2 regions of the Mucispirillum schaedleri ASF457 genome follow, and region 1 is predicted to be linked to the other one. Evidence: predicted binding sites of a transcription regulator. Region 1 holds the regulator's gene; the other holds the start of a gene.

Region 1 (15,761 bases):
AAATATTCAATAACTTTTTACAAGATAGAATTACCCATCAAGTTCAAAAAACAGAATAAAAACTTATTGCAGACAGTATAAACATATCATAAAAAATTTTAATATTTTTTTATAAACTTATTAATACATCAGCATATTTATCAAAATGCTTATCATGAGTTGCTATTATAAATGGTGTATGTTTAGAATATTCTATAATAACTTTTGATAAATTTTCTGCTTCTATATCATCAAGCATATCAAGGGGTTCATCTGATAAAATTATTCTTCCGCTGCTTATATGCAGTGCCATAAGCAGTGATATTTTCTTTAACGCTCCACCTGAAAGCTCATAAATTGATTTATTTAAATATTTTTCAAATGGAGAATAATCTTTTATGCCTAATATTTTTAATTCATCTTTTATATAGCCTGTTAAAAAATTAAGCTCAGGCTGTGAATGAACATAAACTGCACCTGCATTTTCATTATTTTTATTATAGGAAAAAATGCTGCCGCTGTTTAATTTATTTATACCTGCTATTGCTTTTAATATTGTGCTTTTCCCACTTCCTATCTGCCCTTTTAAAATAACTATATTAGAATATGTTATATTAAAGCATTCCTGCTCTAATATTACTTTGTCCCCAGCATAAAGTGACACATTATCAAATATTAAGCGATAATCACCGCATTTATTATTTAACTGATTTACATTCATTAGCTTTTACACCTTTTTAAAATATAAAGGCTGCTTATCAATAATAAACAAGCCGCCATATTATATAATCATCATAAATTTTTACACAAGTGTTCTAAACCTTGTGCCATCAAGTGTATCTATAATTTCAATACCCTTTTCTGTTAATTCTGCACGGACACTGTCTGCAAGAGCAAAATCTTTATTTTTTCTAGCTTCTGCTCTTTTTAATATTAATGCTTCCACTTCTTGAACTGGTATTTTTAAGTTGCTTTTATACCACTCATCTGCACTGTGGTTAATAATACCAAGCACTTTTGATACTATATCAAAAATGTAGCTGCTTACTTCTTTTAAATGTTCTGCACTTTCAGTATCAGGTTTTCCTGCAATAATAGTATTACCCATTCTAACAATCTCAAAAATTGCAGCAACTGCTTTTGGAGTGTTAAAATCATCATTCATAGATTCTTCAAACTCTTTAATAAAATGGCTTTTCATATCGCCTATTTCCTGCTTTAAATTTTTACCTTTTTTAGAGCCGGTTAAATGAGCAGCTTCATCAAGGAAAATATATATTCTATGCAGTGCTGATGATGCTTCTTTCAGCTTATCTTCAGAATATTCAAGCGGCTGTCTGTAATGTGTCATTAAAAATAAAAGCCTTAATGCTTCCGGATGACATATTTTTAAAATATCACGGATAGTAAAAAAGTTATTTAATGATTTTGACATTTTTTCTTTATTAATATTTACAAACCCGTTATGTATCCAGTAGTTTGCAAAAGTAGAGCATGATATTGCTTCTGACTGTGCTATTTCATTTTCATGATGTGGAAATATTAAATCCTGACCGCCTCCGTGAATATCAATATTACTGCCTAAAATAGCTTCACTCATAACACTGCATTCTATATGCCAGCCCGGTCTGCCCTGCCCCCATGGCGATTTCCATGACGGCTCATCCGGTTTTGCAGCTTTCCATAAAGCAAAATCAAGTGGGTTTTCCTTTTTATCATTTACATCTACTCTTGCTCCAGCTATCATATCTTCCAGATTTCTACCTGAAAGTCTGCCATACTCTTTAAAAGAATTTACTCTAAAATATACATCACCGTCTACTGCATAAGCATTGCCTTTTTCTATTAATCTTTCGCAGTAGTCTATCATTTTTTCTATATATTTTGTAGCCATTGGAGTATATGTTGGTCTTTTAATATAAAGGCTGTCCATATCTGCATCATGTTCCTTTATAAACCTTTCAGAAAGCTCGCTCCATAATTCATGGTTTTCATTAGCACGGTTAATTATTTTATCATCAACATCTGTAAAATTTTTCACAAAGGTAACATCATAGCCCTTATATTCAAAAAATCTTCTAATCACATCAAAAGCAACAGAACTTCTGCCATGTCCTATGTGGGTATAATCATATACAGTAACACCGCATACATACATACCCACTTTTCCTTCAACAATAGGTTTGAACTCTTCTTTTTTTGAAGTCATTGTATTATAAAGTATGATATTCATATATTCTCCATTATTTTATTATTATTCATAACAGCATACAGTGATGATGCTAAAAGACTTTTTGTATATTCTGATTTTGGATTTGAAAGCACTTCCAAAGTGTTTCCATATTCTTCCAGACAGCCTTTTTTGATAACTGCTATATTTTCACATAAGTTTGAAACAACTGCTAAACTATGGGATATTAATATAAGGGTAATTCCATTTTTTTGCAAGGCTTTCATTAAATTTAAAATCTGTGCCTGCACTGACACATCAAGGGAGCTGACAGGCTCATCTGCAATAATCACTTTTGGATTAATAGATATTGCTCTTGCAATTGATATACGCTGCCTTTGTCCGCCTGAAAACTCATGTGGATACCTTTCTAAATATGCTGCTGGCAGCCCAACCATTTCCATAAGATGCTCTAATTTCGCCTGTATTTCATATTTATCTTTTGTAATATGCTGCTTTATACCATCACTTAATGCAGATTTTATTGTTAGTTTTGGATTTAGTGTATTATTAGGGTCTTGAAAAACCATCTGCACATTTTTTGTATATTCCTGCCTATCTGCTTTTGATAAAGCTGATATATCTTTGCCGCAGTATAGCACTTTACCTTTATCTGCCTTATATATGCTGCACATAAGCCTTGCAATAGTTGTTTTGCCACTGCCAGATTCTCCAACTATGCCAAGAGATGAGCCAGAAGCTATATTTAATGAAACATTATTAAGTGCTGCAAAATATTCATTTTTACGAAAAAAATTAGACGATGTATAAAAATATTTACTTACATTTTCAAGAGATAAAATACTATTATTTTGCATATTATTCTAACTCCATCCTTTTTTCTTCCTTTATTTTCTTATAAGTGCCTATTACTACAAACAAATTGCTTATAATTAAAGTAAAGAAAAATAAATTATATACAAATATATTAGTTTTAAAACCTTCATTAAATAAAATATCTAAAACTGTTATTAAAACTAATATAATTGATAGAGAAAATCCAGCTGCTATATAATTATTATATCTATTAATACATACAGCAATCACAAACATTACTGTATATAAAAATACATAAACATATTCAACAGGATATATTCTTAAATCTGTAATCAGTATATTCATAGAATTAAAAAGTAATATATATATTTCTCCAAGTATAACTGCGGAAATAATAAACATAGGGAATACATCATTGTAGTTTTTAAAAAGCAGAAAAAGACCTAAAAAAACATAAAAAGCTATTATATGCTTTAAATTTAAGAAAGTTGTCATAATATCTTCATCTATCTGCTTATAAGCTGTTATATTAAATACAAAAGGAAGAAGCCACATGAATAATGAATATATAACCATAGCTATTGATGAATAATATAATACCATATATATGTGTTTCAGCTTTATAAAATTAACTATTTCTCTAAAATCATACCAAAGCATTGCAGCATATTTTTTATCAGACTGATAAGTGCCTTTATTATATGCAACCCTGCTTAAAAATATAAAAATAGATACCAGCTCAATAAAAGCATAAAAAGTTATATTAAATGAGCTGACATCATAAACTATTAAACCTTTAAATGCAGAAATATCTTCAAACACAAATAAAGCTGATAAGAAAAAACTAATAACTGCAAGTATTTTTATTATATCTCTGTCAAATGTGGTAATATAAAGCATACCAAAAAAAATCATGGCAATAGAGATTTTATAATAATTAATCATAAAATATACTGCATCATATGATATAAAAATATATTCAAAACCATGAAAAACAACTACTGCATTTGCATATATAATAACCAGTATACTTCCTAAACCCATAACAGCAGATAAAAATCTGCCTGAAAACATTAGAGCCGCACTCTGCACAATAACAGCTATACATATAACTATATGCAGCAGCAAAGAATAGCCTACAATAAAAATATAACCTATGGATATAACAACAAATAAACTAGATAATAAAGATAAATAATCTACAATATACTCTTTTGAATACCATGTATAATATTTAGAAACAGTAAAATACTCTACACCACTTTTTTCTAAATAATCAAACCTGTGAACAGATGGAGAAATAAAAAATACAAAATAAACAGCACCCATAGCTTTAAGTGCAAATACAGTAAAATCAATAAATGTTATTTTATAAAGCTCATCAACAAGCTCTATTCTTCCTGCACCATAAAAAAAATGCCCAAATAAATATATAGATAAAAGAATAATTTTTAAAAAAGCTGCCGTATAAAATAAAGAAATGCTGAAAAAAATATTAAGGAAAAATTTTTCAAGTTTATCAAATAACTTCTGTTTATTTGGTATAAGGCTTACATAATCAACATAATCTTTTGCATTTATAAGCCTGCCAGCAAATACACGCAGCGACATTAAAGCAGAAATAATTACACATACATAAAAAATAAACTCTGCAATAGGTGAAATAACTGGAACAGCAAAGCTGATAAGAATTAATACAGAACCTGTAAAAAATAATATAGTAGCACTTGCAGTAAAATAACACCAAGCTTCATATCTTGAAAACGGCTTGATTTTGAATAAAAAATATTTTAGAAAATCTTTTACAACGAGTTTAAATATTATAATTGTATTAAAAAAGCTGTGTTTTAAAAAAACCTTTTGTGTATAATTTATTGATGCAGTTTCTTTCAAATCCGTAACCAAAAAAGGCTCTCCTTGTCATATTGGACTGTAAAGATTATATATAAAATTTAATACCACTGCAATATATTATTATAAAAATATAAAATTCTGCAAAAAATATATGTATAATGCTGTATTTTTAAATAATCTTTAATAAGTTTGCAGTATTTGTTAATGAGAATAAGTATATTTGAAAAATTGCCTTATAACACAATATGTTCTTGCAAAAATCTTATTTTTATATATAGTTAAACAATTATTTACATGAGGGTATAGCTGTGTCATTAAAAGAGTTTGCAAAAAACAACATAGTTGTCTTTGATGGTGCTATGGGAACATCTATCCAAAAAATAAATATTGATGAAAATAAATGGCAGGGTAAAAATGGCTGCAATGAGTTTTTGTGTATTTCTTATCCTGAAATTATATATGACATACATAAAGGCTATTTTGATGCTGGTGCAAATGTTGCTGTTACAAATACATTTGGAGCTATTGCTTCTGTTTTATCAGAATATGGCTTAGAAGACAAAGTTGTTGAAATAAACAGGGAAGCAGTTGAGATTGCAAGGCGTGCAGCTGCTGGCAGAAAAAATACTTTTGTTTCATTATCAATGGGGCCGGGAACAAAACTTGCAAGTTTAGGACATACCAGCTACCAGTATCTTTATGAGCAGTATTTGCAGCAGGCAGAATGTGTTGATGTGGATTTATATAATATAGAAACTGCACAGGATATTTTACAGTTAAAAGCTGCTGTTAATGCATGCACTGAAGCTAACAGGCGTAAAAATACGGATACGCCAATACTTGTATCATTTACTGTTGAAAATAACTATATACTTTTAACTGGCTCAGATATTTCTGCGATTTCCGCAGTTATGGCAGGCATGCCGATATTTGCTCTTGGGCTTAACTGTGCAATGGGTCCTGATATGATGGAGCCTGCTGTTGCTTCATTATCTAATATATGGCAGGGAAATATTTATATATCGCCTAATGCTGGTATGCCTGAAACTATTGATGGCAAAACTATATACCCTATGAATGACGAAAAGTTTACTGCCATTATGAAAAGTATAATGGATAAATATCCAGTATCTATGGCAGGCGGCTGCTGTGGAACAGATAAAACACATATAAAAATGTTAAGTGAAATGGCAAAAGACAGACCAGTGCCAAAAAGAGAAGAAAAACCATATTATGGAGAAGCTGCCAGCCTTTTTACTGCTGTCGCATTAGAGCAGAACCCAAAACCAGCCATGATTGGTGAAAGAGCAAATGCAACAGGTTCAAAAGCATTTAGAGAAATGCTTTTAGCAGAAGATATTGATGGAATAACAGCCCTGTGCAAAAATCAAGAAGATAGTGCCCATTTTATAGATTTATCACTTGCTTATGCTTCAAGAGATGAAATAGAAGACTATAAAAAAATTGTGCCTGTATTAAATTCTCTGCTTATGGCACCCCTTGTAATAGATTCTACTGACCCGAAAACTGTTAAAGCAAGCCTTGAAAGATATTCTGGAAAACCTATTATTAACTCAGTCAATTTTGAAGATGGCGGCACAAAACTATATAAAATGCTTGATATTGTAAAAGAACACCCCGCATGTGTTGTAGCTCTAACTATTGATGAAGATGGTATGGCTGCAACAGCTGATAAAAAGTTTCAAATAGCTAAAAGACTTTATGATGTATGGGTCCATGAGTATAAATTCAGGGCAGAAGATTTAATAATAGATACTCTTACATTTTCTATTGGTTCAGGAGATGTTACTTTAACTAATGCAGCACTAGAAACATTAAAAGCAGTTAAAATGATTAAAGAAAATCTAAAAGGTGTAAAAACTACTCTTGGAGTAAGCAATGTATCTTTTGGCTTATCCCCTGCTTCAAGGCAGATATTAAACTCTGTATTTTTACATGAAGCAGTAAAAGCCGGGCTTGATACAGCAATAGTTCATGCATCTAAATTAACACCTATTGCAAGTATGTCACAAGATGATGTAGATTACTGCCTTGATTTAATATATGCCCGTGATAATGCACTGCCTAATTTTATAGAACATTTTGCAAATGCAAAAGTAGAAACTGATGAAATAAATAAAGATTTGCCGCCTTTTGAAATACTTCCTTTAAAAATTATAAAAGGCGATAAAACTGAGCTTGAAACCATAATTTCATCTCTTTTGGAAAGCCATAAGGCAGAAGATATTATTAACAACATACTTTTTCCTGCAATGCAGCAGGTTGGAGATATGTTTGGCGAAGGAAAAATGCTCCTGCCTTTTGTATTAAAATCTGCAGAAACTATGAAAGCAGCAGTCTCTATATTAGAGCCTTATCTTGAAAAATCAGCTGGAGCATCAAAAGGCGAAATAGTTATTGCAACAGTAGCAGGCGATGTGCATGATATTGGTAAAAATTTAGTAGATATTATTATGAGTAATAACGGCTTTAAAGTGCATAACCTTGGTATAAAGGTGCCAGCTGCCCAAATGATACAAAAAGCAAAAGAAACAGGTGCCAAAGCTATTGGTATGAGCGGACTGCTTGTAAAATCTACACTTATTATGAAAGAAAATATAAAAGAAATTGCAAAAGAACTGCCTGATATAAAAATTATGCTTGGCGGTGCAGCCTTAAATTCTAAATTTGTAAACGAAAGCTGTGCTGAAATTATGCCATATAAAGTTTTTTACTGCAAAGATGCTTTTGATAATATTGCTGCAATGGATGGCTCTAAAAAAGCAGCAGTAAAAAGTGAAAACAAAAAACCAGTTATAGAAATTATAGAAGAATTTAATGTTAAAAAAGAAGAAAGAGCAGATATATTAAAACTTGATAAAAAAGATATACCAACACCACCATTTTACGGCACAAAAGTTATTGATGCAAATATTTTTGATGTGTATAAATATCTTAACAAAAACTTTTTATTCTCAAATATATGGGGCTATAAGAAAAGAGATTTAAGCTGCGAAGAATATGAATTTTTAATAAATGAAACAGCTATGCATGAGCTTAAAAGTTTATTTAAAAATATTACTAATAAAAATGCTGTTTCACCAAAAGCAATATATGGATATTTTAAATGCAGAAGTATAAATAACTCTATTGAAGTTTATTCAAAAGATGATGCTTTGCTCCATACTTTTAATTTCCCAGACAGTAAAGCTGTGCCAAAATACTGCCTTGCTGACTATATTTCAAACAGTGAAGAATATTATGATGTTCTTCCTATACAGATTGTAACATTAGGGGAAAAACCAGCCCAGTATTGTGCAGAGCTTTTTAAAAATAATGATTATAAAAACTACTATATGGCTCATGGACTTTTTACTGAACTTACTGAAAGTCTGGCAGAATATACCCACAGGATAATAAGAAAAGAATTAAATCTTATTGATAAAAGCAGTGACACCCCAGAAAATGCAGTTGCAGGAAAATACAGAAGCAAACGGTTCAGCTTTGGATATCCGCTGTGCCCTGATATTGAAAACAATACTATTATTGCAAATATGCTGCAAAGTGAAAGGATAGGGGTTACATTAAGCCAGTCTCACCAAATGCACCCAGAATATTCTACATCTGCTTTTATTATACATCATCCAAATATTAAGTATTAATTTGTGTATATAGGCATACCAATATTTTTTGGATAAGTTCATACTGAACCTTCTTTCATGTCATAGGGCAAAGTATCTAAAAATAGATATTTTAAATATATTATGCACTGCTGTAATATATATCATTTAGATTTTTTGCCTGTAAAATCAGGCCCAAAATGACTTATATTGTGAAAGCTGTAGGTCATGCTGAGCCAAAGGCGAAGTATCTAAAAAGTAAGATAATTTAGATACTTCGCTTTCAAAATCAAACTTAAAATGAATGTAATAAAAATTTTTGAGTAATTACAACTATTTATAAATAAATAGTTAAAAAATCCCTTAACTTTTACAAGTTAAGGGATAAATATTTTTTGATAAATCTATTTTGAGCCTTTTATAAACTCTTTAAATCTTTCTAATATATTTTTTAATTTAGAGCCAAACATATCATTTTCTTTGGCTTCTTCTCTCATTTTTTCTAAAACTTCTTTCTGCTCTTTTGAAAGGTTAGTCGGTATAAGTATCTGCAAATCTACATACATATTACCTACATTATAGCCTTTAACAGAAGGCACACCCTTTCCTTTTAATGTTATCCGTTCGCCTACCTGAGTGCCCGGCTTAACTTTTATTGTTTCTTTTGAGCCATCTATTAATTCTATTTCAAACTCGTTGCCTAATACAGCATCAAAAACAGTAACAGGCAGCATTAAATGCAGGTCATTATCTACACGCTTAAATATTTTATGCTCTTTTACCTTAATATGCAAAAGTAAATCGCCAGAAGGTCCGCCATGGCTTCCTGCATTACCTTCACCACTAACACGCATAATCATACCATCATCAATGCCGGCAGGAATTTTTACTTTTATTTGTTTTTCTATTGTATGGCTGCCTTTACCTTTACATTCTGTGCAGGTTTCTTTTATAACCTGACCACTTCCGTTACATGCTGGGCATGTTGAACGCACTGCAAATATACCATTTCTTTGGGTAAATACGCCCTGACCATTACATTTTTCGCAGGTTTTCATACCACCGGGTTCAGCACCTGTGCCATCACATCTTTTACAGTTTTCTCGTTTTTTAATAGTTAATTCTTTTTCTACCCCAAAAACTGATTCTTCAAATGTAAGCTCTTGATACATTTCTATAGACTGACCCTTAGTTGGTCTGTTCCGTGAGCGTCGTGAAGAAGATGTTCCAAAAAACTCACCAAAAACATCTCCTAGTAAATCATCAAATACACTGCCAGTAGAACTGAAACCGCCCATACTGTCATCCATTACCCTGCCATAAGTATCATACTGGTTTTTCTTATCTGGGTCTGAAAGCACACTATATGCCTCAGCAGCTTCTCTAAATTTTTCAGCAGCTTCTTTATCATCAGGGTTTTTATCAGGATGATACTGTAATGCTAATTTTCTATATGCTTTTTTTATTTCAACATCTGTTGCAGTGCGTTCCACACCTAATATTTCATAATAATCTCTAGCCAACTTTATCCGTCCTTAAAATTTTTTGAATGATTACTTTAATATTTTATATATGATTTTGCAAGCAAAAATAATAAGTTTTTCATTATTTTTTATGACTTTTTGCTGCCTTTCCATTCTTAGTTACTATCATTTTTTAAACAACTTCATGATATAGTTATTAAAGCATATTAGGTATTATTATAAAGATTTTGATATATTAATTTAGAAATATTTATATATTTTGGTGTAATTCAAATTTTAAAGAATCACTGTAAGCTTTTAATTCTTTTTTAGTATTTTCAGGCAGTTTATTATAATCTGTATCAGTTATGGCACCTTCAAGAGTATATATATAAACAGAGCAGATTTTTGGATATACTTCTTTCATTCTTTTAAATGCCCGTTTAGAGCCTATTTCAATAAGTTCTTCAGAAGTATTGATACCTACTGTTGAAAGTTTTTTTGCAATATTTTTGCCTATATTTTTCATAGAAGTAAGTGATGCCATAATATACCTGCCTTAAATATTTTAGCATATTATAAAATATTTATTATGCATAAGCAATAAAAAAAAAAGCTTATCTAAAATTTTATATAGGTTTATACTAATTTTCGTGGCTTTATCTATTTGGATAAATTAAAAAGCGTTCCCAAAGATTAATTTGAGAACGCCTGTATTTTATATTTATGCTTATTTTTTATCGTCTTTTACTTCTTCAAAATCAGCATCTACCACATTTTCATCTTTTTTAGCTGTTTCTTCCTGAGCATAAGCACTGCCAGCCTGAGAAGCATCGCCACTCTGATTATTTTGAGCATATAAAACTTCTGCCAGCTTTTGTGCTGCAGCTGAAAGTTTATCAATACCTTCTTTTATTTCGCCAACATTTTCACTGGTTAATTTTTGTTTTAAATTTTCCATTTCTTTTTCAATGTTTTCTTTTACAGCAGCTTCAAGTTTATCACCATGCTCTTTTAATGATTTTTCAGTAGTATATACTAGAGTATCAGCCTGATTTCTTACATCTGCTAATTCTTTTTTGCGTTTATCATCTTCTGCATGGGCTTCTGCATCATGCACCATTCTATCAATTTCATCTTCTGATAAACCTGAAGAATCTTTAATAACAATAGACTGCTCTTTGCCAGTGCCTTTATCTTTTGCAGAAACATGTAATATACCGTTTGCATCTATATCAAAAGTAACTTCAATTTGAGGCACACCTCTTGGAGCCGGTGCAATGCCTGATAAATCAAACTGACCTATAAGTTTATTATCACTTGCCATTTCCCTTTCGCCTTGAAGCACCTGAATAGTAACTGACGGCTGGTTATCAGCAGCAGTTGTATATATCTGGCTTTTTTTTGCAGGTATTGTTGTATTTCTCATAATGATTTTATTCATTACACCGCCCATAGTTTCAATACCTAATGAAAGCGGAGTTACATCAAGAAGAAGCACATCTTTAACATCTCCCATTAATACACCGCCCTGCACTGCTGCACCTATTGCAACAACTTCATCAGGGTTGATACCTTTATGCGGCTCTTTGCCAAAAAATTCTTTTACTTTCTGCTGCACAAGCGGCATACGAGTCATACCACCAACAAGTATAACTTCATTAATATCAGAAGTTGTAAGCCCTGCATCATTTAAAGCTTTTTTGCATGGTTCTAATGTTTTTTCAACTAAATCAGAAACTAATGCTTCAAATTTTGCCCTGCTTAATTTTTTAACTAAGTGTTTAGGTCCTGTTTGGTCTGCTGTAATATATGGCAGATTGATTTCAGTTTCAGTTGTGCCAGAAAGCTCATGTTTTGCTTTTTCAGCAGCTTCTTTTAACCTTTGAAGAGCCATTTTATCATTAGCTAAGTCTATGCCGTTGTCTTTCATAAACTCTTCGCATAACCATTTAACTATTCTTTCATCAAAATCATCACCACCTAAGAAAGTATCGCCATTTGTAGCTTTAACTTCAAATACACCATCGCCAAGTTCAAGGATAGATACATCAAATGTTCCGCCACCTAAATCATATACAACTATTTTTTCTTCGCCTTTTCTCTCTAAACCATAAGCAAGTGCTGCTGCTGTTGGTTCATTGATAATACGCTGAACATTTAAGCCTGCAATTTTACCGGCATCTTTTGTTGCCTGACGCTGTGCATCATTAAAATATGCAGGAACTGTAATTACTGCATCTGTAACAGTTTCGCCAAGATAATCTTCTGCAGTTTGTTTTAATTTCTGTAATATCATTGCAGATATTTCCTGTGGAGCATATTTTTTGCCTTTAATTTCTACCCATGCATCGCCGTTATCTGCTGGCACTATTTTATATGGCAGGTGTTTTTTTGCATTTGCAGTTTCAGCTGAATCTGCTTTTCTGCCTATTAATCTTTTAATACTAAAAATTGTATTTTCAGGGTTAGTTACTGCCTGACGCTTAGCAAGTATACCAACAAGTCTGTCCCCATCTGTAAACCCTACTATAGATGGTGTTGTTGTCATACCTTCTGCATTTACTATAACTTTAGGCTGACCATTTTCCATTACAGAAACAACTGAGTTAGTTGTTCCTAAGTCAATACCTATAACTTTTCCTTGAGCCATTGTTCCTCCAAAACAGCTTTAACTGTTATATATTTATTATATTTATATTTTATTTACTTTCACTTTTGCAGGGCGTATTACTCTGTCATTTAATATATACCCCTTTTGAACACATAAAGTTACAGTATTATTTTCATATTCTGCTAAATTATCCATCATTATTGCTTCATGAACTGCCGGGTCAAAAACTGTGCCAATTTCTGAGTTTATTTCAGTGACACCGTGGCGGCTTAACACATCTTTAAATGATTTGATAGTAAGCATTATCCCTTCTCTTAAAGGTGAGCCTTCCTCAGTATGCTGCAAAGCCATCTCTATATTATCAATAACAGGCAGAAAGTCTTTTACAACTGCCTGATTAGCAAAGCGGACTTTATCTTCAGTTTCTTTTGTAAGCCTTTTTCTGTAATTATCTAAATCAGCAGCACGGCGAAGAATTTCTTCATTTTTTTCTTTTAATATATTTTCTAAATTTTCCACCTGTTTTTTTAATATGCCAATTTCACCGCCGCCCATATCTGTTTCTTCTGCCTGATTTTCTGCTTCCTGCAATTCTTCAGCATTTTCAGCAACTTCTGCTTCCGGTGATTTTATATTAATTTTTACTCCCTCGTTCTGCTGCATATTTTCTTTGTTTTCTTCGCTCATTACTTATCTCCCTCGTAGTATTCATTAAGCATTTTTGATATTATTTTTGAGGAATAATCTACAATAGAAACTACTTGTGAATATTTCATTCTTTTGGGACCTATCACACCCATTGTTCCTACTATATTTCCGCCCCTGTGGTATGGTTTTATAACCATCCCAAGCTCATCTGTATGATTAAGCCCTATTTCCGAACCTATAAATATCTGCACACTGTCTTCTTTCATACAGCTCTCAAGCAGAGCACAGATATGGCTTTTTTCTTCAAAAGCCCGCAATACATCAGTTAATTTGCCATTCTGCCTAAGCTCTGGTATATCTATAATATTTTTTGTGCCTTCAAAAATAAATTCTTCATCAAATACTGGGCTTTTAACTACTGCCTCGCTTAATTTAACAGCCTGTTCTGCAAGACGCCTTATTTCGCCTTCTGCTGCCTGCAGCTCCTGTAAAAGCATACGCTGCACTTCATAAAGATTTGCTCCTTCATAATTACTGTTTATAAAATTACTCATTCGCACAAGGTCATTATCTTTAATACTATTATCAACTCTCAGCAGCACATTCTGCACCATGCCTGTTTTTGAAACAATCACAGCAAGCACTGTTTCCCGATTTATTCTTATAAACTCTATATGTTTTAAGTTTATAGTATTCATTTTAGGGGATACTACAAACCCAACAGCATGTGTCATATCCCCCATTTTTTTAGAAAAATGACGAAAAAGATTCATCACATTCACTGGGTCAATACTCATTTCCCTGTAAATATTTTCTATAAAATTTTCTGATATATTTTGTATTTTTACAAATTTATCAATATAGTATCTATATCCGCTGTCTGTTGGCACCCTGCCAGCTGATGTATGAGGCTGAGCAATAAAACCCTTTTCTACCAAATCACTCATAATATTTCTTATAGTAGCAGGGGACATTTTTAAAGGTCCTACTTTTGAAACATTACGAGAACCAACAGGCTCACTGGTATCTACATATTCATCAATTATTGTCCTTAAAACAAGCTCTTCACGCTCATTTAAGAAACGCATATCCATTTATTATACCTCATTTGTTAGCACTCACAATCATTGAGTGCTAGAACTAATTTAGTAATCACAGTGAAAAGTGTCAAGAGTTTTTTTAAAAAAAATTATATTCTATACAATTCCACAATAATATAAATGTGTAGTATTATTGATTTATATTGACTGTCATTATAATATAATATAAAAGTATGTTATTATGAAAAAAATTCTGATTTTATATTTCTCTGGTGCTGGAGCAACACTTAATTCTATAAAATATATGCAAACCTGCATTAATAATATAACAGGCTGTTCAGCATATATTCATTCAATGGAAAATGATTTAGAAGAAAATATTAATAATTATGATGCTTTAATTATAGGGACTCCATGTTATCACTGTGCCCCATGCCTTACATTAATTTCATTTTTTCAAAAACTGTCAAAACTTATAAATACTAAACCTACAATGGTTTTTAATTCTTATTCATTATGGTCATGCAATACAAATAGAATTACTGCAAAAATAATAAGAGAAAAAAATATAATAACAATATATGATACAGCATACAGAAGCCCTGCAAGCGACGGCACTCTTATTACTCCATTTATTAAAAGATTTTTTGAATTTGAAAAAAATATATATGAAAAAATAAATGCAGATTGTAACAAATTTGTATCTATAATTAATGAAGAATATACAGGATATATCCCACATTTTAAAATATCATCTATTTTTAATGCACCAAACAAACTTATTGGACATCTTATGACCTTTAATATATACATTCATCAAGATAAATGTGTAAAATGCGACAAATGTATAAATGACTGCCCACATCATGCTCTTTATAAAAATAAGGAAAACTACCCTGCCTTTATTAAAGCAAGATGTGAAAACTGTTACAGGTGCATTCATCACTGTCCTAAAAATGCACTTTCATTAAGCAGAGATAAAACACCTGTAAAAACTCTGCGAGAAGTATATCAAATCATTTAAACATAAAATATACTGCACCTAAAAGGCATAGAGAAGCCCATAAAAAGTTTAAATTCAAAGGCTTACCCATATATAATGTAACAAAAGGAATAAATACACCTAATGCTATAACTTCCTGCATAATTTTAAGCTGTGGCAGAGTAAAAACTGTATATCCAATTCTATTTGCAGGCACCTGTATCATATATTCAAAAAAAGCTATCCCCCAGCTTGCAAGAGCTGCACCAAACCAAGGCATAGATGACAGATTTTTTAAATGAGCATACCATGCAAATGTCATAAAAACATTTGATAGAATAAGCATACATACAGTTACAACACCAGAATGAATATGTAAATAGTGCATAAAAACCCCATAAAATTAGAATAAAATACAGCCTGACATTCTATTTATTTGAAAAATATCCAGCTAAATTTACTCCCTTCTCTACTAACTGTCAAGATAGATAATATTAAAAAATGTAACCAATAATATTCATATTGCTTTTTATATTACAGATGCTGCTAGAAAG
Region 2 (15,761 bases), 730 kb from region 1:
TATTTTAATACGGCGGATATTTTTATTATTTTATATGTATTTAATGTATGAATATGATAAATAGGTTTTACCTAATTACATCATACCCATTCCACCCATACCGCCCATGCCTCCCATATCAGGAACTGCTGGAGCTGCTTTTTCTTTAATTTCAGTGATAACTGCTTCTGTTGTAATCATAAGACCAGCAACTGATGCAGCATTTTGTAATGCTGAACGAGTAACTTTAGTTGGGTCAATAACACCTGCAGCCATCATATCTTCATAGTTTTCTGTATAAGCATTAAAACCATAGTTAACATTTTTGCTTGCTTTGATTTTATTGACAATAACACTTGATTCAAGTCCTGCATTTTCAACAATCTGGCGTAATGGATATTCTAAAGCTCTTGCAATAATATTTACACCAACCTGCTGTTCTTGAGAAACTTTTATATTTTTAAGAGCTGAAACAGTTCTTACTAATGCAACACCGCCTCCAGGAACAATGCCTTCTTCAACAGCTGCTTTTGTAGCTGCAAGAGCATCTTCCACTCTATGTTTTTTCTCTTTCATTTCAGTTTCTGTTGCAGCACCAACTTTAATAACTGCTACACCACCAATTAATTTAGCAAGGCGTTCTTGAAGTTTTTCTCTGTCATAGTCACTTGTAGTATCTTCAATTTGTTTTTTGATTTGAGTAACTCTTGCTTTAATATCGTCAGTATTACCTGCTCCTTCAACAATTGTTGTGTTATCTTTATCAATAACAACTTTTTTTGCTCTGCCTAAATCTTCAAGTTCAACACTATCTATTTTAATACCTAAATCATCAGTAATAACCTGACCGCCAGTTAATACTGCAATATCTTTAAGCATTTCTTTTCTTCTGTCGCCAAAGCCAGGAGCTTTTACAGCCACACAGTTTAATGTGCCGCGAAGTTTATTTAATACAAGTGTTGCAAGTGCTTCACCTTCAATATCTTCTGCTATAATAACAAATGGAGCATTTACTTTTGCAAGTTTTTCTAATACTGGAAGAATATCTTTCATATTAGAGATTTTTTTCTCATGGATAATAATGTAAGCATTTTCAACAACTGCTTCCATAGTATCTGGGTTATTTACAAAATATGGAGAGAGATAGCCTCTGTCAAACTGCATACCTTCAACAACATCTAAAACTGTTTCCATAGATTTGTTTTCTTCAATAGTGATAACACCGTCTTTACCAACTTTATCCATTGCTTTTGCAATGATACCACCAATTTCACTATCATTATTAGCTGAAATTGAGCCAACTTGTTCAATTTCTTTATTAGTGCTTACTACTTTTGAAATTTTTTGGAGTTCTGCAATAACTGCTTCAACCGCTTTATCTATACCTCTTTTGATTTCCATAGGGTTAGCACCAGCTACAACATTTTTCATACCATCTCTATAAATATATTGAGCAAGCACTGTTGCAGTAGTAGTGCCGTCACCTGCTACATCGTTAGTTTTAGATGCAACTTCTTTAACCATTTGAGCACCAATATTTTCAAGAGCGTCTGCAAGTTCCACTTCTTTTGCAACACTAACACCATCTTTAGTGATTAATGGTGTGCCGAATTTTTTTTCTATAACAACATTTCTTCCTTTTGGTCCAAGTGTAACTTTAACTGCATTTGCAAGCTGGTCAACACCACGCATAATAGCCTGACGAGCATCTTCACTGAATGTAATATTTTTAGCCATTTTTTGTAATCTCCTAAATAGTTTTTTAATTAATTATTATCCAATGATACCTAATATATCATCTTCTCTCATAATAAGCAGGTCAACACCCTCTATTTTAACTTCTGTTCCAGCATATTTACTGAAAAGAACTTTATCCCCTGTTTTTACTGTTGGTTTTATAACATTACCATTATCTAAATATTTACCTGCACCAACTGCAACTACTTCACCTTCCTGTGGTTTTTCTTTTGCAGAATCAGGGATAAAAATACCTGATGCAGTTTTTTCTTCGCTTTCAAAGCGTTTAACAATTACTCTGTCTTGTAAAGGTTGGATTTTAGCCATTATACCTCTGAGCCTCCTGTATATATATTAATTATGTTTTAATAATTTAGTGCTGCTTTTAATTAGCACTCACTTTTTATGAGTGCTAATATTACAATGATATAAAAAAAAGCAAGTGGAAATTTCAAAATTATAAAAAAATTTACAAATTTTCTGCAAAAATCATCTAGTTTTTTATATATCCTAAGTCATAAAGGCTTGAATATTCATTTTTGCATACTATTATATGGTCTCTCAGCTTAATGCCAAGAGTGGAAAGCGATTCTGCTACTATATTTGTAAGCTCTATATCTTTTCTAGACGGGCTGCTGTCTCCTGACGGGTGGTTATGTGCGATAACAACACTTACTGCCTTATTTTTCAGTGCATATTCTGCTATCTGTCTAGGGTATACTATCGCATTATTTACAACACCCTCTGTCATTATTTTCTTATCAATAAGGAAACCTTTACTGTTTAATAGGATTACTGCAAAATTTTCATTTTCTGCAAACCCGATATGATATTTTAAAAGCCTGTATATCTGCTCCGGACTAGAAAGCGACTGCTTTGTTTCACAATATGAGTTTTCTATCCTGTTATAAAATTCAGCAGCTATCCTAAAAAATCTTTCTGTTTCTTTTCCTGCACCATCAAACTGCTGGAAGTTAATATTAAAAATATTGCCAATAGAGCCTGCCTGCATAAGCATTTCTTTCGCAAGCGGCTTCACATCCTTTCTAGGTATACAGTAACCAAGTATTAATTCTAATATTTCATAATCAGCTAAAACTGATGGTGCTTCATCAAACTTCTTTTTCAGTCGCTGTCTATGACCTTGATAGTGAGGCTTTTTATTATCCATAGTATGTTAAAATTTAATACCCAGCTCTGCTCCAATACTAAAACCAGATAATGAAGAAATATATGGATTTTTCATCGGTGTAAAATCATATAAATATTCACCATATACCCTGAATGCTAATATATGATAACTGTATTGCAGACCTGCCTGAGCAAGTATGCCACCGCCAGACAAATTCTGCTTATTTTCTATGCCATTTTGATAAACTGTATTTAAGTTTCCAAAAGTATAAACAGCACCAATGCTGGCAAAAGGTGCAACAGAGCCAACAGATAATTCTATCGGATATAAACCTGTTGCAAGCACTCCAATATTATATACTGTCCCTTTAAACTGAGTAGACACACCATCTATATCAAAACTTTTTTTGCCATCTGCATACGACAGAAAAGCCTGTAATTGAACATTTTTGTTAAAATCGTATGCTCCGCCAATTTTTAGTTTGTTTTGAAACATTGTTAAATACTTGCTGTCAGGCATAAAGTAATTATAGCCTATACGAAGCGACCATTTTTTTTCATCAACTCTGTCAAGTGAGATTTTTTTCTTATTAAAATCCGGCTTGCCTTTTGAATCAGTTTTGAAATCACTTGACTGTTCTTGTTGTGCTGCTTCCCCTTTATTATCTTCTGCTGCAGCTTGTGCAAAAGCCTGCACTGCAATAAGCATACAGAACAATGTAAGAAAAATTTTTTTCATATTACCCATCCTTTTTATTCTTCTATTTGGTTTAATTTATTTTCATATTCCTGCTGTTTTGTTTCCAGCTCTGTAACAGCACTATCAAGCTCAGTAAAAGCATTTTCTATCATTTTATTAAGTTCTGCTAATCTTTTACCATATTCTCCAATCAAAAGTCCATCATTATTAGTTGATGCTTCAATTAATAATCTATTTAATTCTGCTACTTCATTTTCATAAGTGCTTATATCATTTTCCAGCTTTTCCACAAGCTGTTCTAATGGCTTCAATACTTTATTTTTTTCTGATATTATCTCACTTCTTAATTTTCTGGCATCTTTCTTATTCAGTTTTGTTTTTGCTTCCTTTAATTTAGCTGTATTTTCTTCCTGCCAGCCTTCTTTTTCTAAAAACTCTTCATAAGTGCCTTCAAATACATAAGGATATTCATTCTGAAATACTATTAATCTATTTGCAAGTGCATGCAGGAACATTTCATTATGAGTTACCATTATAACAGCTCCATTAAAATTATCAACTGCTTCTATTAAAGAATCACATGCATCCATATCCAAATGGTTTGTTGGCTCATCAAGCATTAAAACATTCTGCGGGCTTGCTATAATTTTACCAAGCATAACACGGCTTTTTTCGCCGCCTGAAAGAACTTTTATTTTTTTAAGTGCTGCATCCTGCTCAAAGAGCATAGCTCCGCATATATTTCTAACATAAGTTCTATCAAAAGTATCTGAAACTGACTGGATTTCTTCTTCTATAGTGTTATCTGGATTTAAAGAAGAAATATTTGTCTGCTCATAATAACCTTTCACACATCCTGTATGATATATAACATTTCCGCTTGAAGCTGGAAGTATCCCTGCAAGCACCTTTAAAAGAGTAGATTTACCCTTGCCATTTTTACCAATCACTGCTATTTTATCTTCACTGCCTATTATTATAGATAAGTCATTAATTAAAAATTTCCTACCATCATAAGAAAAGGAAATATTTTCCGCACGCATAATCTGTTTTGATGCAATAGGCTTATACTTAAAAGCAAATTCCAAGTTTTTAATGGCTTCAAGTTTATCCTTTTTCTCCATTTTATTAAGAGTTTTTATACGGCTTTGCACAAGCCCTGCAAGCCGTGCCTTTGCTCTAAACCTTGTAATATACTGTTCTAACTCTTTACGCTTCTGCTCATCATTTATCCGTGTTTTTTCATATATTTCTTCATCTCGTGCTATCTGCTCATAAAATTTATCAGTTCTACCTTCTATTTTACGCACTTTTGCCCTGTGAATGCCTGCTGTATGGCTAATTATATCATCCATAAACTGCCTGTCATGAGTAATAAGTAAAAGCTCTCCTTTCCATAAATTTAAAAAACCTTTAAGCCACCTTACAGATACAATATCAAGATAGTTTGTAGGTTCATCAAGCAGTAATAAATCAGGGTTTGCAAGTAATGTTTGAGCAAGCATCAGACGCACTTGAAAACCACCAGAAAAAGATGACGGGCTCTTTTCCATATCTTCTTCTTTAAAGCCTAAACCAAAAAGAATTTTTTCTGCTTTCCATTTATCATGGATTTCTTCATCAGTAAGTCCAAGCATAGCTTCTTCTATAACTGTATTTTTTGCAAACTTAATATGCTGCTTTAAAAAGCCGATTTTATAATTTTTAGGAATAGAGATTTTGCCACTGTCTGCTTCTTCTTCCCCTGTTATAATACGCATAAGAGTTGTTTTGCCATTGCCATTTCTGCCAACAAGACCTATGCGTTCACCCTTATTAATATTAAAGGTAACATTTTCAAATAAAATTTTTGAGCCGTAGCTTTTAGAAACATTATCAAAACTAATCATAAATGTATTTTTCATTTTTTTGTAATTTTGGCAAGTATTTTTTTTGGCACGATGTTTGCTATAAGTATTGCATAAGCCAAGCAGGGTGGCAAAGGAGCGTTTATAATGACTGATTCTCTATTAATTTCTAATTCTAACCAGTATGCAGCATATACTGCCGCAAGTAAAAATGAAAAAAGTGTATCAGAACTTTCAAAACTTCTGCGTGGAGAAAAAGTAGACAGCAGTAAGTCTAATTCAGAAGACGCAGGAATGTCTATGGATAAAGTAATCATTTCGAAAGAGGCATTAGAACGATTGCAAGCTGTTAGTATGGCTTAAACCGACAAGATTAATATCCGCCAAATATTTTTCAAAAGTCAGCATATTGTTTTAATGCATAAACATAATAATATCCTTCCGACAATGGAATTATCCTCTGCCTGTTTCATTTATTAAGCAACCGCCAAATCAGCTTAGAAACAGGCAGGGAGTCCATTATCACTTAATTTATTGAATTGACTTTTTGTATAATATAATATAATATATGATATATATTATGGGGTTAATTATGGAACTGACTTGTCCTATTCGTGGGATACTAAATACCAATGATAAATCAAAAGATGGTTTACATTTTTCAGAAGAAAAAATACGAATTGATTGTGTTATTTTTTTGCTATCAAAGGGGTATCCTAAGGAATGTATAAAATTTGAAACAAATGTTTGGGATATAGGAAATAGTGGCAGAAACCATTTAAGAGCTGATATTGTCGTTTATGAAACAAAAGCTTCAAAGAAAATTCATATTATTGTAGAGACTAAAAGAGATACAAAAGATAAAGAAAAAGCTATTGAAAATCAGTTAATCCCTGCGTGTACAAAGCAACAGTGCAATTATGGAATTTATTTTGATGGTGTCAGTAATGCTCTATTTACTAAAAGCACTAATTATAAAACCGAGTTTTCTTTAGTCAAATTACCAAATTATGGCTATAATTTTAATACTACACCATTAGTGTGGAATAATCTTATACCTATTGATAATATTAATGCATTGATTAGTATTTTTGATCAATTATTGCATAATATAGGAAAAACAAAAGAAGAAAAATATAAAGAATTATTTAAAATAATACTATGCAAATATTATGACGAAAAGCAAAATGAAGGTAGTAATAAATATTTAACATTCCAACACTCCAATAATACTGTAAAGCAAATAGAAAAGCTATATGAAGATGCTAAAAAATTTTATTCAAAACTTACTTTATCTAAAACTATTAAGATTTCTAATGAAATATTAATTAGAATTGTTATTTTATTGCAAGAGTACTCATTATTAAAAAGTCAACAGGATATTTTGCAAACATTATTTATGAGATTTGCACAATCTACATTAAAAACAGAACTTGACCAGTTTTATACACCAATTACAATAGTAGATTTTATTGTAACTCTATTAGACATATCAAATATGAAAAAAATAATTGATCCTGCAGGTGGCAGTGGAGATTTTCTTGTAGGTTGTTTGAAAAAAAATCACAAAATATCACAAAATATATATTATTGGGATTCTAGCTCAAAAGCAGTAGAGGTTGCCCATCTTAATATGATAATTAGTGGAGATGGTAGAACAAATATCAATATGCATGATTCTATTGAAAAATATAATATAGATAATGATATGTTTGATATCGTTATTACAAACCCTCCATTTGGGTCAAAAACCATTTTTACTGGTTCTGATGAAGTGTGTGAAAAATATGATTTATATAATCAATATGGATATAAACAACTAGGAAAATTATTTATTGAAAGAGCATTAAATCTATTAATTGACGGTGGTATTTTATGTATTATATTACCACATGGATATATGACAAATCCACAAGACGATAAGAATTTAAGACAATTTATTGTTTCCAAAGCTCGAATTATAGCATATATTTCACTTCCAGAGGGAACATTTAAAGGTGCAGAGACAGGTGTTAAAGTTGGCATTTTAATACTACAAAAAGATAAGAATATACCAAAAAAATATAATATATTTACAGATGTTGCAATAAATATTGGCTTTAACTATAAATCAAAAAAATTGGAAAAAATATATAAGAAAAATTATAATAATGGACACTATCTATTAGATGATAATAATAATAAAATAATTCTTTCTGACCTAGATGATATTGCAAAAAAATTCAAGAATTTTGCCTTTGACAATTCATTAGTTGGTTTTGAAAAAGAAAAAAACAATGCTTCATACAATTATATACCTTATAATAAAATCAAATCTGAAGATTTTGTTATTCGTCCAGAAATGAATATACCTTCCTACCTTGATATTGTCAAACAAATAAAAAGTAAAGATTTTTATACATTGAATGATTGTATTGTTACTAACAAAAAGAGTATTAATAAAATAGACAATGCATCAATATATAGTTATATTGATATTACAAATATGTCTAATGGAGACTATTCTTTAAATAATAAACTATATGGTTGGGATTTACCTAATAGAGCAAAGCTATCTGCCAAAAAAAATGATATATTTATAAGTAAACTTAAAGGAAGTATTGATAAATTTTGTATGATTTTACATGATGAAACAATTAATACCATCATTACAAACGGATGCTATAAAATTAGTATTAGTGATGAAGCAAAAAGGCTGTCTTTTTATAAATTTCTTTTTTCTAATCAATATCTTATTCAAATGGAAGCCCTTGCTACAGGAAGTATTATGTTGGATGTGAAAGAAAAAGATATCAAAACAATGTTGTTTTTTCCAAAGTTATCAAGAAAAGAATTAGATGAAATGAAAGAGTTAGTTAAATATCAGGAAAAATTCATAAAGCTAAAATATGGTTTGTAAAAATACTATATTAATATTATTGCAAAAAAGCATACAGACCAATATTTCCGTATGCTTTATTTTTCATTTCCATTTAAGAGCTGTATACACTCAGGTTTAATAATAAATATAAAAATATATATTCATTTGTCAAGATTTCTTTATTCTAAATAAAGCCTTAAAAGTGGACTTACAAAAATTTTGTGTAGCAGTCATTTTGAGCCTGATTTTAAAGGCGAAAAATCTAAATTATGTATATTACAGCAGTATATAATATATTTAAACTGTTTGTTTTGTTAGATACTTCGCTGTAATGCAAGAACTGAAATTTATATATTATATTCCCCTTGTTAAATCAGATGCTGATTTGTGATGTTCCATTATTTCTTTTCTTAATGAAACTATGTATTTATTATATTCTTCATCATCACCAACATGTTTTTTGCCCTTCATAAGAAACTCTATTGCCTGCTGTAATGAATCAATCCGTTGAAAGCCTGACTTCCTGTCTGTTTTTGATAATATATTTTTTGCTTCTTTCATATAATGCTGTTTAGCAAACTGAGCTATTATTTCATCAAGTTCTTCAATATTTTTTACTATTTCAATATTTCTATTGAGTATTTTAATTTGCAGATTTTGCAGCTTTGGTGAAAATTGTGCAGAATCAAGCACTAATTCCTTAATGTATTCAAACCTTCCCATAGCCATATCAAAGCTGACATTCGGCTGGTTAATAATTTCTGCACTTTTGCGGATATTTTCCATCGTCCTTGATAATGCTGGCAGGCTTAAATCTACTTCTTTTATCTGCCCAGTCCTAGGATCGCGCATTTTTCTTAATTCACCTTCTTCAACATAAACATCATCTTTTGGTTTATCTGCCATCTTTATCTCCAAATATTAAAATAATACCTGCTTCGTCTACTATTATACATTAATGTAAAATAATTTCAAATACTAATTTATATGTTTTTAATTTTATTTTTATATGCAGATGATAAAATCTAAAAAACTAAAGAAAGATATAAAAAAAGCCCTGCATAAGCAGAGCTTGGAACGGGGACGACGAGACTCGAACTCGCGACCTCTGGCGTGACAGGCCAGCGTTCTAACCAACTGAACTACGCCCCCATACTAAAAAATGGACAGTACAGGGATCGAACCTGTGACCCTCGGCTTGTAAGGCCGATGCTCTCCCAGCTGAGCTAACCGTCCGTTTGGTAAAGCGACCCGTAGGGGATTTGAACCCCTGTTGTCGGCGTGAAAGGCCGATGTCCTAGGCCGAGCTAGACGAACGGGTCGTATATAAAAAGTAAATGGTGAGCCGTATTGGGATCGAACCAATGACCCATTGCTTAAAAGGCAATTGCTCTACCGTCTGAGCTAACGGCTCTTTACTATCCCGAGCAAGTTCGGCTACTCTCGGGTGGAAATAATATATAACAGAGTAAAAAATAAAAGTCAACAACTTTTTTAAAATTTTTTCAAAAAAAATCAGCAGGCAATTTTACCTTTATATATCAAATGCTTTTCTTATTTACTATATAGAAAAATTTTTTTCAAAGTATTTATTAAGAGAATTTAAAATAAATAAGATAATACTGAGCTTGATTTATAGACAAAGTATCTAAAAAATACGATAATTTAATATATTATGCAATAATTTAATATAAATAATCTAGATTTTTCGCCTGTAAAATCAGGCTCAAAATGACTGCAAAGTGAAAGCTGCAGGTTATCCTGAGCTTGTATTACAGCGAAGTATCTAAAACTAGATACTTTAAATATATTATATGCTGCTGCATAAATTTTTAGGTTACTCCACTCATAAAAAAAGGGAGCTTTTACACTCCCCAAAATATAAGTTTATTTAATATTTCTTATTTAAATATTTCATTTAATACTATTGTCTGGCTTCTGTCAGGACCAACAGATACTACACAGTATGGAATGCCTAAAAAGTTTCTTATAAAATCAATATATTCTTTTGCCTGACTTGGAAAATCTTCTATTTTTTTAATTTTTGTAAGGTCAGTCATCCAGCCTTTAAACTCTTTATATACTGGTTTGATGTTGTCAAGACTTTCTATATCAGCTGGAAACTGTTCTACAATTTTGCCGTCTATTTCATAAGCTGTGCACACTTTTATTACATGCATATTATCAAGCACATCCATTTTAGTAAGTGCAATATAATCAAGACCATTCACCATAACAGCATATTTTGCTGCTACTAAATCAAGCCAGCCGCATCTTCTTGGTCTGCCTGTAACAGCACCAAACTCATGACCTGCTACACTTAATGCTTCACCGTCTGCATCAAAAAGCTCTGTTGGAAATGGACCACTGCCAACTCTTGTTGTATATGCTTTCATAACACCTGCTATACATGATATTTTTCTAGGCGAAATACCAGTGCCAGTGCATGCACCACCTGCTGTGCCATTTGATGATGTTACAAATGGATATGTTCCAAAATCCACATCAAGCATTGTGCCCTGAGCTCCTTCAAGCATTACTTTTTTGCCTTCATCTATTAATTTATTTATTAAATATGATGTATCTGTAACATAATTTTTTAAGTCATCAATATGTCGTTTGCAGTATGCTTTTGCTTCATCTATGTTAACAGGGGCTATACCATAAGCTTTAACAGCATACATATTAAGCTCTTCTACATTAGTTTTAATTTTTTCATCAAGCAGTTTTTCATTAAATAAATCACCTATACGGATACCGTTTCTTGCTATTTTATCCATATATGCAGGTCCTATACCCCTGCCTGTTGTGCCTATTTTATTAGCACCTTTTAATTCTTCTTTATGTTTATCAAAAAAGATATGGTATGGCATAATTACATGAGCTCTGTCGCTTACAAAAAATCTGCCGTCAAATTTTACACCTTTTTCTTTAAGCTCATTAATCTCTTTAAATAACGCATCAAGCTCAATTACTGTGCCGTTACCTATTATATTTATTGTTTTATTATGGATAATGCCGGAAGGGATAAGCCGCAGAATGTATTTTACACCATCTACCCATACAGTATGACCTGCATTGTGGCCGCCCTGATATCTGACAACAACATCTGCCTGCTCCGAATACATATCAACTATTTTTCCTTTTCCTTCATCGCCCCACTGGGCACCAAGCACTGCTGAACAGCTCATTATTTCCCCCATTAAATTATATTTTTAAAAGCATAATTTTTTATAAAGTTTTCTTTATTGTCTTCTTCTGCTGTAAATATAACACTTTTATTTTCTTTGCGAAGTGATACAGCCTTTTTAAAATTATCTTTGCCGATAACTAAATAATCGTATTCCTGTGACTTACTTTCACATATTGGAAAATGTAAAAGATTATCAATATTTAAAGCAGCACCACAGGCAGTTAAATCTTTACCAAATTTTGACATTAATTTATCATATCTGCCACCGCTTCCTAATATACTGCCATAACTTTTATGCAGTATTTCAAAATGAACACCTGTATAGTAATCAAGCCCTTTTGATTCTGCAGCATCAAAAATTAAAATATTTTCATCTACTCCGCAGTCTTTAAGCTGACTAAAAAGATTTTTAACAAACTCTACTCTTTCATGTAACTCTTTATCAAATGATGTAAGATGAGCAAGATTATATATATTATCTATGTCGCCAAAAGCAAGTGGAAGTTTAACTATTAAATCTTTTAAATTCTGGTCTGCATTTATTTCTGATACTAATTTTTTTAAATCATGTGTTCTTCTTTCTGAAACAGCTTCAAGTATTTTATCACCTTTTTCACCTGCAAGTATTTTTATTCTGTTTAAAAATAAAGTATCTCCAAAAGTAAAGCAGAAACCATTAAGCCCCATTTCATTTAAAGCATCATTTGCAGTTAAAACTATCTCTATATCTCCAAAAATACTGCTTTCACCAAATATTTCCCAGCCTGTTTGGTTTTCTTCGCCTTTTATACCCCTGTCCTTTTCTACTGAACGAAAAACTGTGCCATTATAAGATACTCTAAATGGCAGCGGCAGATTTTCCATACCTGATACTATGCGGCATACCTGCGGAGTGAAATCTGGACGAAGAACTAATGTTTTACCAGTATGTCTGTCTATAAAACGGATAATGCTTTCATCAGAAAAATTAAATACTGTATCCTGCAGTAAATCATAATATTCATAAATAGGAAGATGCAGCTCAGTATATCCATACTGACTGAGAGTGCCTTTTATAACATTTAAAGCATTTTCTATTCTGCCGCTTCGCTCTATATTCTGCTCTTTTGAAATATGTGTCATATTGATGGCATTTCTCCCATTAGAACAGACTGTGCAGCAGCAACACCTTTGCCAAACTCAATATCTGCACCAAATTTTTTAAGCCCCATTTCTATAGCACTGACTGCTGTAATTGTATCAAATGCATCATGGTAGCCAAGATGAGAAATACGGAGTATTTTGCCAGCTAAATGGTCCTGCCCGCCTGCAATAGAAACACCGCATTTATCTCTTAAATATTTAACAAATGCTTTGCCGTCTATATTTTCAGGCAAAAAACAGCCTGTTGCTGCATTTGACGGTATATCCTGAGCTAAAAGTTTTAAACCTAATGCTTTTACTGCTGCCCTTGTAGCTTCTGCATTTATGGAATGTCTTTTAAAAACATTATCTATTCCTTCTTTTTCCATCATTGATAAAACTGTTTTTAAGCCAATTATTAAGCTGACACCAGCAGTCCATGCAGTAGTATTTTTTAGCTGATTTTTAAGTTCAGTTTTTAAATTAAAGTAAAATTTTGGAAGTGTAGATTTTTCCACCATATTCCATGCTTTTTGGCTTAATGTAATAAAAGCAAGACCCGGTGGAAGCATAAACGCTTTCTGGCTTCCTGTAATTAAAATATCTATACCCCATTCATCAAATCTGGTATCATGAACACCTGCACTTGTAATTCCATCTACTATAAGTAATGTTTCAGGCATATCTTTTGTAATTGCTGCAAGCTCTTTAACAGGATGATATACAGTAGAAGATGTTTCACTTCCTTGAACAAATACTGCTTTAGTATCTGGGTTTTTATCAAGAAATGCTTTAACATCTGCAGGATTTACAGAGCGTCCCCACTCAATAGTAACACTTTCTGCATTTATACCATATGCTTGGCATATTTTTATCCATCGTTCGCCAAATTTACCGCCATTTATAACTAATACTTTATCACCTTGGTTTAAAGTATTAATAACAGCTGATTCCATAGCACCTGTTCCGCTGCTTGCAAGAATTAACGGCTCCTGCTCTGTTTTAAATACTTTTTTTAAACCATTTCTTGCTTCTTTAAATATTTCTTCAAATTCTGGTGTCCTGTGATGTATCATTGGGCGTGCCATATCTAAAAGAACCTGCTCTGGCACTGATACAGGCCCCGGAGTTATAAGATATTTTTTTAACATTATATACCTCTTTCATATTTATATGTATTCTTTCAAGTGCTGATTATATACTATATCATTTTTTTTACTATAACAAATTTTCTTTTTTATGATTTTAATACAATTTCTACATTTGTATATTAATATCCGACATTATAACTATTGATAAAAATATTTTTTTACTTTATAATATATATCTAATAATAACTTAGTTGCTTTCTTATATAGGGGTTACAATATGTATAAAGGCAAACATAAAACAGCGGTTAAGTCTCAAAAGATAATAGCAGAAGCTTTTTTTGATATACTAATGGAAAGGTCTTATTATGATGTTTCAATAAAAGAGATATGTGCACATGCAGGTATTTCCCGCCAGACATTTTATTCTCTTTTTGGCACAAAAGAAGATGTTATCAGATTTTATCTGGCAGAAACATTTAGTCAATGGAGACAGCAGGCAAAAACTAACGGTGTTAATTCATTATACGATTTAATATTATTTTTCTTACTTGGTATTACAGAAGATGAGAAACTTGCTCAGCTTTATTCCAGTGAAGTTTTAGGCGGCATATTAGCCGATATATTAAAAGAACATCTTGATAAAACAATTATGTATGAACGGGGTTCTATTTCTGTTGGTGATAGTGTTGCAAACTCTTTTATTGCAGGCGGACTAACTATGGCATTTAAACAGTGGCATGCAGATGCAGGCAGAATATCTATTGAAGATATTACTATGTTTATTATTAAAATATTATCAGGTGAATATTTTACAGACATTATGTCTTATGCAAAACAATTCCCATCTCTTAAATGAAAAAAAACAGGCATACTGAGAATACTTCCCTGTCTTACTGATAGTGATAAGGAGAAGTAGTTTAATTGATTCTTTATTTTCAAATACTGTCCAGCTACGGACTTTTGATTCCATCGCTACTCGCTCGGAAATTCCTTGCGTCGCAAAAAACACTCCCCTTGAATTTGAAAAACTACGCTTAGTCGCAATAAATACTCCCGTCGCTTACTTTCAGACGGGACTTCCTGTCCCTGTATTGTCTTAATAAACCTGCTTATCTGTCTTACTTAGAGTGATAAGAATAAGTATCTAAAAAGTATATAATTTAAATATATTATATGTTACTTTAATATATCATTTAGATTTTTCGCCTTTAAAAATCAGGCTCAAAATGACTGATACACAAAATTTGTAAGTCCAGCTTTTATTTAATCAAACGCATTATATCATTATAAAAGGCAAATACCATTAAAGATATTATAACAAGCAGTCCAAACATTTGAAATGCTCCAAGGGCTTTTTCTCCAAGTGGTCTTCCCATGATACCCTCTGCTCCAATTATTGCAAGCTGACCGCCGTCTAATACAGGAATAGGCAGCAGATTAAATACTGCTAAATTTATACTTATTGCAGCCATAAATATTAAAAGTGCTGAAAAGCCTGATTCTGCTGACTGAGCCGCAGTTTCTACAATCAATATAGGCCCGCCAAGAGAATCTGCGGGTATCTCTCTCTGCACAAGTTTTGCAAAGCCAAGATATATTATTTTTGTAAGCTCATAGGATTTTTCTAACCCCATTACCATTGCATCTACTGGACCATAACGGACATTTATATCGCCATCTATTGGTGCTATACCTATTAAACCAACTGTTTTTTTATTTTCGCCGCTGCCCTGCTCTGTGGGTTTTGGTGTTAACTTAAACGGCAGTTCTTTACCCTGTCTTTCGACTATTACCATTAATTCCTGCCCCGGCTTACTTCTTATTAAATCAGCAGAATCATTCCAAGATAATATTTCTTCTCCATTAATTGATAATATTTTATCGCCTTTTAAAAGTCCTGCTTCTGCTGCTGCCATATTAGGCATTACTTCTCCAATAACTGCATCTATTTGAAGTGAAGCACCTATTGAGCCGATTTTTTCTTTATCTCCAAAAATATCTGCAACTTCTTTTTCACCAATTGTTAAGTTTATCTGTCTGTTATCTGATAGTGTAATTGTTACTTTTTCATTTGGCTTATCTGCTATAATAGAAACAAATT

What was found. The regulator HrcA, encoded in region 1, represses chaperone genes, less so after heat shock. The targets are predictions, from matches to a motif close to TNTTAGCACTCNNNNNNNNNGAGTGCTAANA.
Region 2: a site for HrcA is predicted at 2,104-2,134, ahead of groES (co-chaperone GroES). Genes of this name have one in related genera too.

What each region holds. Positions count from the first base shown of each region.
Region 1 is NZ_CP097562.1:1,952,445-1,968,205, reverse strand. Features, by position in the region: gene N508_RS09115 (cyclic di-GMP phosphodiesterase) at 1-59, shown strand, start outside; gene N508_RS09110 (ATP-binding cassette domain-containing protein) at 110-700, opposite strand; gene cysS (cysteine--tRNA ligase) at 782-2,212, opposite strand; gene N508_RS09100 (ABC transporter ATP-binding protein) at 2,209-3,027, opposite strand; gene N508_RS09095 (hypothetical protein) at 3,029-4,891, opposite strand; gene N508_RS09090 (methionine synthase) at 5,149-8,502, shown strand; gene dnaJ (molecular chaperone DnaJ) at 8,865-9,983, opposite strand; gene N508_RS09080 (TfoX/Sxy family DNA transformation protein) at 10,195-10,470, opposite strand; gene dnaK (molecular chaperone DnaK) at 10,654-12,576, opposite strand; gene grpE (nucleotide exchange factor GrpE) at 12,619-13,224, opposite strand; gene hrcA (heat-inducible transcriptional repressor HrcA) at 13,224-14,279, opposite strand; gene N508_RS09060 (EFR1 family ferrodoxin) at 14,467-15,249, shown strand; gene N508_RS09055 (DMT family protein) at 15,242-15,595, opposite strand.
Region 2 is NZ_CP097562.1:1,218,521-1,234,281, reverse strand. Features, by position in the region: gene groL (chaperonin GroEL) at 76-1,716, opposite strand; gene groES (co-chaperone GroES) at 1,753-2,043, opposite strand; gene N508_RS05785 (JAB domain-containing protein) at 2,210-2,887, opposite strand; gene N508_RS05780 (hypothetical protein) at 2,894-3,586, opposite strand; gene N508_RS05775 (ABC-F family ATP-binding cassette domain-containing protein) at 3,601-5,451, opposite strand; gene N508_RS05770 (hypothetical protein) at 5,542-5,757, shown strand; gene N508_RS05765 (type I restriction-modification system subunit M) at 5,987-8,293, shown strand; gene N508_RS05760 (hypothetical protein) at 8,609-9,160, opposite strand; tRNA gene N508_RS05755 (tRNA-Asp) at 9,333-9,406, opposite strand; tRNA gene N508_RS05750 (tRNA-Val) at 9,418-9,490, opposite strand; tRNA gene N508_RS05745 (tRNA-Glu) at 9,502-9,576, opposite strand; tRNA gene N508_RS05740 (tRNA-Lys) at 9,593-9,668, opposite strand; gene N508_RS05735 (adenylosuccinate synthase) at 10,156-11,445, opposite strand; gene N508_RS05730 (ATP phosphoribosyltransferase regulatory subunit) at 11,457-12,569, opposite strand; gene N508_RS05725 (pyridoxal-phosphate-dependent aminotransferase family protein) at 12,566-13,720, opposite strand; gene N508_RS05720 (TetR/AcrR family transcriptional regulator) at 13,938-14,516, shown strand; gene rseP (RIP metalloprotease RseP) at 14,920-15,761, opposite strand, start outside.